Regions from separate parts of the Paenibacillus sp. FSL R5-0887 genome, predicted to be linked through region 2. Evidence: predicted binding sites of a transcription regulator. Region 2 holds the regulator's gene; each other region holds the start of a gene.
The links. The regulator Rex, encoded in region 2, represses fermentation and respiration genes when NADH is low (regulators of the CRP and FNR family bind a similar motif). The targets are predictions, from matches to a motif close to TTGTGAAATATTTCACAA.
Positions count from the first base shown of each region.

Region 1: a site for Rex is predicted at 2,051-2,068, ahead of MKY14_RS02520 (DUF1641 domain-containing protein). Genes of this name have one in related genera too.
Region 3: a site for Rex is predicted at 1,326-1,343, ahead of scfA (six-cysteine ranthipeptide SCIFF). Genes of this name have one in related genera too.

Region 1 covers NZ_JBBOCE010000001.1:572,717-576,001, reverse strand. Annotated here, with positions in the region: gene MKY14_RS02530 (SGNH/GDSL hydrolase family protein) at 1-92, opposite strand, end outside; gene MKY14_RS02525 (NAD(P)/FAD-dependent oxidoreductase) at 256-1,434, opposite strand; gene MKY14_RS02520 (DUF1641 domain-containing protein) at 1,475-1,918, opposite strand; gene MKY14_RS02515 (DUF2785 domain-containing protein) at 2,119-2,961, opposite strand; gene MKY14_RS02510 (nitroreductase family protein) at 3,183-3,285, shown strand, end outside.
Region 2 covers NZ_JBBOCE010000001.1:2,562,176-2,565,460, forward strand. Annotated here, with positions in the region: gene MKY14_RS11545 (amidohydrolase) at 1-1,101, opposite strand, end outside; gene MKY14_RS11550 (redox-sensing transcriptional repressor Rex) at 1,088-1,741, opposite strand; gene dinG (ATP-dependent DNA helicase DinG) at 1,872-3,285, opposite strand, start outside.
Region 3 covers NZ_JBBOCE010000002.1:1,363,007-1,366,291, forward strand. Annotated here, with positions in the region: gene scfB (thioether cross-link-forming SCIFF peptide maturase) at 1-1,028, opposite strand, end outside; gene scfA (six-cysteine ranthipeptide SCIFF) at 1,151-1,300, opposite strand; partial or broken gene MKY14_RS23970 (SF0329 family protein) at 1,691-2,051, opposite strand; gene MKY14_RS23975 (response regulator transcription factor) at 2,119-2,901, opposite strand; gene MKY14_RS23980 (histidine kinase) at 2,876-3,285, opposite strand, start outside.

The DNA of each region.
Region 1 (3,285 bases), 2.0 Mb from region 2:
ACTCCAAGTGATGAAGCGTCTTCATGATTACGCCCCCAGTCTGTTATGCTGTCCCCTTGAAACAGAATGACATCGTTTTGTTGGAATATCATAAATGAAATCCTCCTCTAACTACCTCTGTTAATATAACCCAATCTATTATATCAAATACAATGAATACAGCCTACTGTGAAACATCAATAATGCAAACATTTCACTAAAAAACAATAACAAAAACCCCGCTCAGATTTGAGCAGGGTTTAGGGTTAAACTATATTAGTAAGCTAGGCTGAACAATCCTTTAATGTGGGACAAGTAACGGATATTACTTGCTTCCTTCATTAGAGTTGCAGGCAAGCCTTTTAACGGAGTAGAACTTGCACCAACGATGGCAACACCGTCTTTACGGCCTAAGCTAGCAAGTGTACCAGAGTTGATTGGGCTAAAGCTTTCAAACGATTTATTTTTCAAGAAGGCATACAGATTGTATCCGATCAATTCACCCATTTGCCAAGCAATTTGCGCAGTTGGAGGGTAAGGACGTCCGTCTTCTGCAAAGACCACCGCGCTGTCACCAGCAACGAATACATCTTTGTGGGAAGTGGATTGCAAGAATTCATTCACCGTTGCACGACCTCGGTTAACTTCAAGACCCGATTCGCCGATGAGTGGATTTCCTTGTACGCCACCAGTCCATACAAATGTGTTAGCAATAATTTTTTGACCGTCTTTCAAGTCAATCGCATTGCCTTCTACATTCGTAACAGGAAGACCTGTCAGGAATTGAACACCACGTTTCTCCAAGCTTGCTACAGCACGTTCGATTAATGCATCTGGCAATACTGGAAGGATTTTAGGACCTGCTTCAACGAGCATAAGCTTAATTTCTTTAGGATCAACGCCATATTTTTTAGTAAGTGTAGGCAATACATCCGCGATTTCACCAACAAGCTCAACACCTGTTAAGCCGCCGCCACCGATCAGGATGTTTGCATCTGCTTCATTTTTCGATTTCGCATATTCACGAATACGATCTTCAATATGTTGATGAATTTTGTTAGCATCTGCAGCTGATTTCAATACCATACTGTATTGTTCAAGCCCTGGAATGCCAAAATAAGCTGTAGTGCTGCCAAGACCTACAACAAGCGCATCATAAGTAAGTGTCACACCATCAGAAAGAACAATTTGTTTGTTCTCCACAGAAAATGAATTAACCTTCGCGATTTTCAGGTCAATATCTTTCCCTGCGAAAAGCTTAGTTAGAGGCATAGCTACAGCACCCTCTGCAACACTACCTGCTGCAAGACGATGCAATTCTGTAATGATTTGGTGGGTAGGATACTGATTAACTACAGTAATTTTAGCTTCATCTTTTTTGAGATATTTGCGTACGGTTAAGGCGCTTAGTAGACCACCATAACCTGCTCCTAGAATGACAATATGTTTAGACATGATGTTTCCTCCGTCCCTTACGTATAAGATATGAAAATGATTATTTCTGCTTACTGCGTTCTCCAGCAACTTGAAGGTATGCATTTACGAAACGGAAAAGCTTTTGCGCTTGCGGATCTTTCAACAACTTCATAAGACCAAAAAGACCAATAACTTCGTTACTTTCATTCGCACGATCTTTTGCTTCGATCACTGTAGCTGCCATATTCTTCGCGGAATACACTACAGGTTCAGCAAGTTCTTTAATTGCACTTACCGTATCACTTTTCAAGACATCATCCGCTGCGACAGTTTGCACAAAGTCATAGGACTTTGTAAGCACGCCAACAAGCTCAGTTAATTTTGGCAGCTGTTCCACCAAGACTGTTAATGATTCCTGAACTTCTGGTTTCAAGAGCTGCTCAAGAACATCCATTTGTTCCTTGCTAACAGCTACTTTTGGTGATTCTTGTTCAGGTTGTGTTTGAGTGATTGATTCTGACATATCCAAATCTCCTCTGCAATAAGCTTTGCTGCTTAATAGTGATGAAAAACATAAGAACTTTTAACGCCATATTTCTATTATAGCACTTATCAAGTTATAAATGTCACAAAGTTTTTGAATTTCCATAAAAATTTGTGATTTTTATTACATTATAATAAATTATTTAAATTACTAGTGTTAATTAAAACCGTTTGAGTGAATTAATGTACAAATTCATTCAAATTCTTCTCAGTTTTCAATAAAACCTCCACAATGTCCATATTCTTCTCTGTTAGAAGTAACCTGAAATAAAGAGAACGCAGGAAGTTCTTTGTATTTATTCGTGTAACGTACTGGCTGTGGCTTCTAGGCCAACTGCCACATTGCGCCAAGTTGAGAATCCAATCGGTTATAGACTGCTGTGGAAGTAAATGATGATCGATGATTGTAACTATAATAGTAGCAATCCGTTCATCTTCTTCCTCCCTGAATATGTATTGATCGTTATAAAGCATCTTTTGAATAACTGCCAGAACCTCTTCCCGCACCGCGGCATCACTCTCCGAGCATAAAACCAGCTCATCCAAGGCGTCGGCGCCATGAGCTGCTGCGTGTGCCCAGCCTTCTTTTTCCATATAACCTCTTAAGTCCCGTTCTTCCTCATAATAACGAATCAAACCCTGCTTCACCTTTATAAATTCAGAGCTATCCAATATAGCCATTTCCCTATGCCTCTGGAGAATAAGAGCAACAACCAATACAGAAAATGTTCTTGTATACACCGTCAGATCTTCTTTATTCCCAATGTGATAAAAAAGATGCTGCTCGTCAAGAAGTATCCACAGCAGTTCACGAAGCTCCGCATCATTAAACCAATGTTTCTCATTAATCCATTTGTAGAATGTGGAATAAATCAATTCATCACGCAGTACAGGCTCGGGATCTCCTATATGCTCAAGCATCAACTTCACATATTCCTTTATGTCCTCTCCACTTTTAAGTTCGTAGTCATTCTCTTCGATTCTTTGCAAATCTATCATCAATTGTTCTCTACTATTAATCAACTTATCCACCCTTTCATCCACTGTGTTTCTACATATCCTAATATCCTAATTTATGTCCTATTTTTTGACAACAGGGTATTCAAGATTAACTTCAATAAATTTTATCATTGACGAATTTTTTAGGCTGTGTTATTTTGAGTTAGTAACATTTAGTTAGTTCATTTACAAATATCAGGTGTTTATATTTTACAACCGAATACATACACAACGGAGGAATACTTATGAGCGCTTTTACAGACTTGATTCAGTCACGCAGATCCGCTATGAATTTTGTGGAAGGGGTTATCATCCCTCAGAATGAATTAGAGGAAATGTTCTCTTATG
Region 2 (3,285 bases):
AATGAAATCTGCTTTCATCCCTACAGCAAGTCTGCCTACATTATTTAAAAAGATGGACTGCGCGCCATATTCTGTAGCCATACGCAGAGCCTCTGGAGCTGGAACAGCCGTTGGATCACCGCTGACACCCTTATGAATGAGAGCTGCAAGCCGCATCTCTTCAAACATATCCAAGTTATTGTTGCTTGCCGCGCCATCCGTGCCAAGAGACACCTTCACACCAGCTTTTAGAAGATCAGTAACCCGAGCCACTCCGCTAGCCAGCTTCAAATTACTGCCCGGATTATGAGATACACCCACATTATGGCGAGCCAAGATCTCAATCTCTTCATCATTTAAATGAACACCATGTGCAACTATCGATGGACGTGTGAACATGCCAAGCTTCTCTAAGTGAGCTACAGGACGCAACCCGTAATCCGCCACATTTTGTTCCACTTCACGTTTCGTTTCGGACATATGCGTATGCATCGGTAAATCCAGATCATGCGCTGCCTGCACGAACTTAACCAGGAAGTCCGGAGGGCAAGTATAAGGGGCGTGCGGCGAGATCATAGTAGTAATTCTACCTTCAGCCTTTCCATGCCAGTTACGGGCAAAAGAAATCGCTTCCGCAAGCTTGTGATTCTGTACATCCTCTGGACATAACCCGATCACACCACGCATCAATACGGAACGGATACCTGATAACTCAGCTACCTCGGCTACTCGGTCCATATGATCATACATATCGAGGAAGGTCGTAGTTCCACCCTTCAGCATTTCCAATACAGATAAGGAGGTTCCCCAGTATACATCATCACCGGTGAACTTTTCCTCCATCGGCCACATCTTCTCCTGAAGCCACACTTGTAGCGCTAAATCATCTCCATATCCACGCAGCAAAGACATCGCCGCATGACCATGTGTGTTTACAAGTCCAGGCATGAACAGCAGACGGCTGCCATCAACCACTTGCACTCCAGCTTCCATCTGAGGCTCTTCTTTTCCTATGTAAGTGATTAAATCATCTTCAATAGTCATATATCCACTCAGAACCGGCTCATCCGTTCCCGGAGTCAGAAAATACCCGCCCTTAATTATCGTTTTATTGTTGTTCATGTTCGCTTTCTTCCTTTCCATCCCGCAAGTAATAAGCAAGACTTTGCAGATCAGTTGTAAAATCAGCTGCATGCACCCGGATATTCGGTGGTGTCTTCAGAATCACAGGGGCAAAGTTCAAAATCGCTTCAATCCCAGAAGAAATGAGAATATCTGCTACATTTTGAGCTTCTGAATCAGGTACGGTAATAATGGCAATGCGAATACCTTGCTCACGAATCGTGCTGCCTAGTTCATCCATCGGTTGCACAGTAAGGGAGTTGATCTTACGTCCAACCTTAGGAGCGTACGAATCAAATATAGCCGTGATTTTCATAGTATCTTTAAGATATGCATTGTAATTAGACAAGGCATGTCCGAGATTACCTGCTCCAACTAAAGCTACATTAAGCTGTTGATCCAGCTTCAGGATATGACGGATTTTCTCAATAAGATACGTTACATCATAGCCGATACCTTTTCTGCCGAAGTCACCAAAATATGCTAAATCCTTACGAATCTGTGCGGGATTAAGATCAAGCTTTTGTCCAAGTTCCTGAGAGGAAACTGTTAATATTTCGCGATTCTGGAGATCATTCAAAAAACGCAAGTACACAGGCAGTCTGCGAACAACGGCTTCTGATATTTTATCCGATTTCATATTTTTCCTCCTAAAAATAGTAATGTTCTTGTGAAAATCCATATTCAAACGTCTACCTCTCCTTATTAAGGACGGTACTGTAACACACCGCCCTTAAGGATAAGGAGGAGCTAAACTGAAGACGAGCGTTTTAAGAAGCGCCGCCATCCTCTAGCCATTCCGCTATGCGTGGGACCATTTGATCAGTAAGCATATGCTCCATTTTGGGACCAGGCAATGAATAAAGGAAATACTTCCCGTAATGAGATTCAATAACCCTTGTATCATAAACAATAACTATTCCGCGATCCTGCGCCGTGCGAACCAGTCTTCCGAATCCCTGCTTAAAACGAATAACCGCTTGAGGAACAGATAATTTCATGAACGGATTCTTCTTCTGGGCCTGTAATAACTCCGACTTCGCTTCCGCCAACGGGTGATTCGGCGGTTGAAATGGAAGTCTCACGATGGCCAGGCAAGTCAGTGCTTCACCTGGAATATCTACACCTTCCCAGAAGCTGCTCGTCCCCAGCAATACGGATGCTGCACTGTCCTGAAAGCGGCGGATCAGCTTGCTCCGGCTGCCACCTTCCACGCCTTGACCAAGCACCGTAATCTCTTGTGAGGCCAAAGCCTCTTTAAGCGGATCATATACCTGACGCAGCATTTTATAAGAAGTAAACAGAACCAGCATCCGCCCACGTGTTGTTTTAGCAGCTTCCGATAATGACTGTACGAGTGTATCGACAAATCGAGCATCGCCCACACTCCCCTTCACACTAGGAAAATCACGCGGTATAACTAGCAGTGCCTGCTCGCGATACTTAAAGGGAGATGGAAGGAGTGAGGTCATTAGACGTCCCTCTTCTGCAGCTTCGTTAAGTCCGAGATTATCAATCATAAATTGAAAAGACTTATCTACAGACAGCGTCGCCGAGGTAAGCACGATGCTTTTTTTCTTATCGAAGAACAACTCTTTAAGCTGGCTGCTAACATCCACAGGGACGGCATACATCTGCAGTGATTTGCTGCGGTAATTTCCATTTGCCTCCAGCCAATATACTACATTATCGTCATTCAGCCCCATAAAGAATCTTACTTGCTCACGGATGGAAGCCAAATCCTTAAATAAACCGCTAATATCAGTAACAAGACTGTCTGCTGAAGATTGGCTTTCCTGGTCGCGCATCTCGTTAAGCATTTTATCACCCTTACGGATGATGTCGCTTAACGTCAGATTCATAGTGTTCTCTAGCGCAACCAATTCATCCCAATCCTTCGGCTTACGGGCGGGAATCAACCGCATAACCAGTTGTCCCGCTTCCCCTGCCCCTGCATCACTGCGTTCCGGCAAAAGGCTGAACAGCTTGTCGCTGAGTGCATCCCAGGTTTCTTTGACGGTAAGCAGATCCGGGTAGATCCGATCGATGACTCCGCTCCATTCTGAAGCCTCTTCACTGCCTGACGACTGTAATATTTGACGAAGAGCAGGAAGCTGTCCGTTTCGGCTATCTTTATACAGCCGCGATAATGTGTGTGCCACAGTGAAATGCTTCATATGCATG
Region 3 (3,285 bases), on a different contig from region 2:
TGGATGCAAGGTCCTTCCGAAAGGTCAAGCATGTAGTGATAAAAGGTAAACCCCTTGCCTTGTTCACCGCGACCGATCATTTCCTTCGCGAGAATTTCGTACTGGTTGTATATCTCCGGCAGGTCCTCCTCGGTAAGTGCATAGGGCTCCCTTGGATCACAGATGACCGGTTCCATTGAGATTTTGTCAAAACCAAGATCTGCGATATGAAATATATCATTGGTGAAATCAACATTGTTACGGGTATAGGTTCCTCGTACATAGTACTCTTGGTCTCCGCGCTTACGAACGAATTCCTGGAACTTCGGAAGAATATGATCATAGCTGCCTTTTCCGTTAACCGTTTGGCGAAGTCGGTCATGAACCTCTTTTCTTCCATCCAGGCTTAATACGACATTGTACATTTCCTGATTTAAAAACTCGGTGACCTCATCGTTCAGCAGCATCCCGTTCGTCGTGAAGGTGAAGCGGAACTTCTTTTTGTATTCTTGTTCTTTGCTTCTTGCATAAGCTACGATCTGTTTAACTACTTTCCAGGCCAAAAGCGGTTCCCCGCCGAAAAAGTCGATGTCCAGGTTGCGATGATGACCCGAATTTTCAAGCAGGTAATCGATAGCTTTTTGTCCAACCTCATAGCTCATGATTGCTCGATCTCCGTTGTATTTCCCTTGGCTAGCGAAGCAATAGTCACATGATAGATTACAGGTATGCGCAACATTGAGGCAGAGTGCCTTAACATAAGTTTTCCGTTTTTTTAAATCAAGCGAGAGGTTCTCATACTCATCTTTTGTAAAAAGCTGACCATCATTTATAAGCTCCTCGATATCCACGATGGTTTCTCGAATGTCACTCTCAGAAATGCTGGAATCATGCTTATATTTCTCTAACATCATTGTCACGATTTGGTCGACAGAAGTTTTCTCATAATCCGCTATAATTTCATATGCTAGGTCATCAACAACATGCACCGAGCCACTATAGGTATCGAGCACGATATTGTATCCGTTTAGTTTATATTGATGAATCATACTTACTAATCAAGCTCCTTTTGCACACAAGTAGAAACGGCTTTGCCATCCTTTAGAGGAAGCATTCATTTCTTAAAAATAGCCGCCCATCAGCAGAGCAATGGGCGGTAAAATTCCGAATCCTATCTGTTCATTGCATTTTCACACTTCTGGTTTGCAACGCCGCAGGAAGTTTTACAAGCGGACTGGCAAGAGGTCTGGCATGCGCCGCATCCGCCGTGTTTTGCGGTATCCATCAGTTTGCGGGTGCTTAGGGTTACGATTCTTTTCACGATAAATAACTCCTTCTGTAATTTCTTGTGATCACTTTCACTTAATTTCCATGGAACATCGTAGCAACCTCACGTAAGTACGTCTATGATTCCCGTCACCCAGCAGAGTAGAGAGGGCTTAAACATAAGTATCAACGTTAATTTTCGTGCAGTCGTTCATGCTTGTGATCATAGGATTCGGTAGCGGTAACCAGAGTCAGTGCAATACTAAAAAAGTGAAACAAAAAAGAGACGGCAATGATGCCATCTCTTTAACAACATTTTTTCTCATACTTGTCCGTAAAGTCCAATAAATATAAGGATTTCATAGCACTGTATCCTTCCTTACCAGTAGAGCGACACTCTCCACATGCGTGGGTGGACAATGTGAACAAACTTATATGAGGAGCCCTAAGACACTTCCAGACAGTTTATCTGCTCTTGACGCCTTAGTTCATAAAAATATTGCACAATTGGATGCTTTAACTCATCTTCTCGCTCATGTTTAAAATCCGCTTTTTCCCAACTCGTCGGTCCAATAAGGCTAGAATATTCAATAAGATATCGTCGCTTTCTAAGCTCTCCTCTATGGAAATAGATAAATACTTAGTAGCTATAACAATAAAGTTCGATTTACTTAATAATGCCTGAGCTGACAAAAGTTCCTTTGCAAGTTCTGATATTTTTCTGCTTCTTGCAATGACTATTAGCCGATCCTCCGGGATGATCCCTTACTAACTTTTCTAACCGCTTCAATTTCTTCATGGTTGTTAAGAATTTGAAAATCTGAACCGAGCATAGCATCTATGGCGTGCTGCAGAGGGACGAGAATGGCCCTCCTATCCATAACCGAACGGATGCTTTTTGTACTCTAAGGGGCTTGAGCCGACTCTATTTTTGAACACACGACTAAAATAGTACTGGCTCTTATACCCTACCTTCACGGCCAGATCCCCGATTTTGATATTCGGCATTACGTCATCCAGAATCTCCTTCGCCTTCGATATCCGAAGCTCAGTGACATAGTCAAGGAATGAAGCACCGATTTCTTGCTTCATACGCTTGCTAAGATAGGTTTGGTTGATATGAAATAGTGCTGCTACTCGAGTAATAGACAGCTCCGGATCCTGATAATGACTGTCAATATACTCGGTCACTTTTTGGATAAGCACTGTTCCATCCCCTGTATACCCGGGAAGCTCCCGCTTCTTATCCACCCTGCCTTCATGTGAATGCAAAGGATATTTTACCTGAAGATGCTCATCGATCCGATGAAGCAGCTTGTTCAGATCACTCTTCGGCACAGGTTTCAATACATAATCGAATGCTTGCAGTTGCACGGCTTGACGCGCATATTCAAAGTTATCGTACCCGCTGATGATGACAACCAGAACCGACGGGCAGCGTTCGCGCAATATATTCATCAGATCGAGCCCATTCATATTCGGCATGTTGATGTCCACAAGACATACATGTGGTAGGGCTTCCTCCACCATATTCAATGCTTCGTTTGCACTTTTCGCTTCTCCTGCAACCTCAAAAAGATACGGACTCTCCTCAATGTATTGTCGCAAGCCTTTGCGAATGATCGTTTCATCATCGACGATGACAATCTTCCACATCTTCATTCCACTCCCCGTCCAAAGGTATTCGAATGACCATAACGGTAATGCCATCTTCGCTCTTCACTGCAAGGCCATATGGCACTCCGTAAGCTAGTCGAATGCGATGGTTTACACTGTATAGCCCAAAGCCTGTGGCAGAACGATCATATGTATCATCAAGAAGGGCTTGATTTATCTGCTCAAGCTTCTCTTCCGGAATCATAACCCCATTATTTTCAACCTTAATGACCAAATAATCGGCCTGTTTATATGCTGTAATCGAAATTTTGCACTTTTGATCCCCAAGTGGCTTAATCCCGTGATAAATCGCATTTTCCACCAAAGGCTGCAGTATGAAGCGAACAACTTGGCACTGAGCAAGCTTTTCATCATATCGAAGCT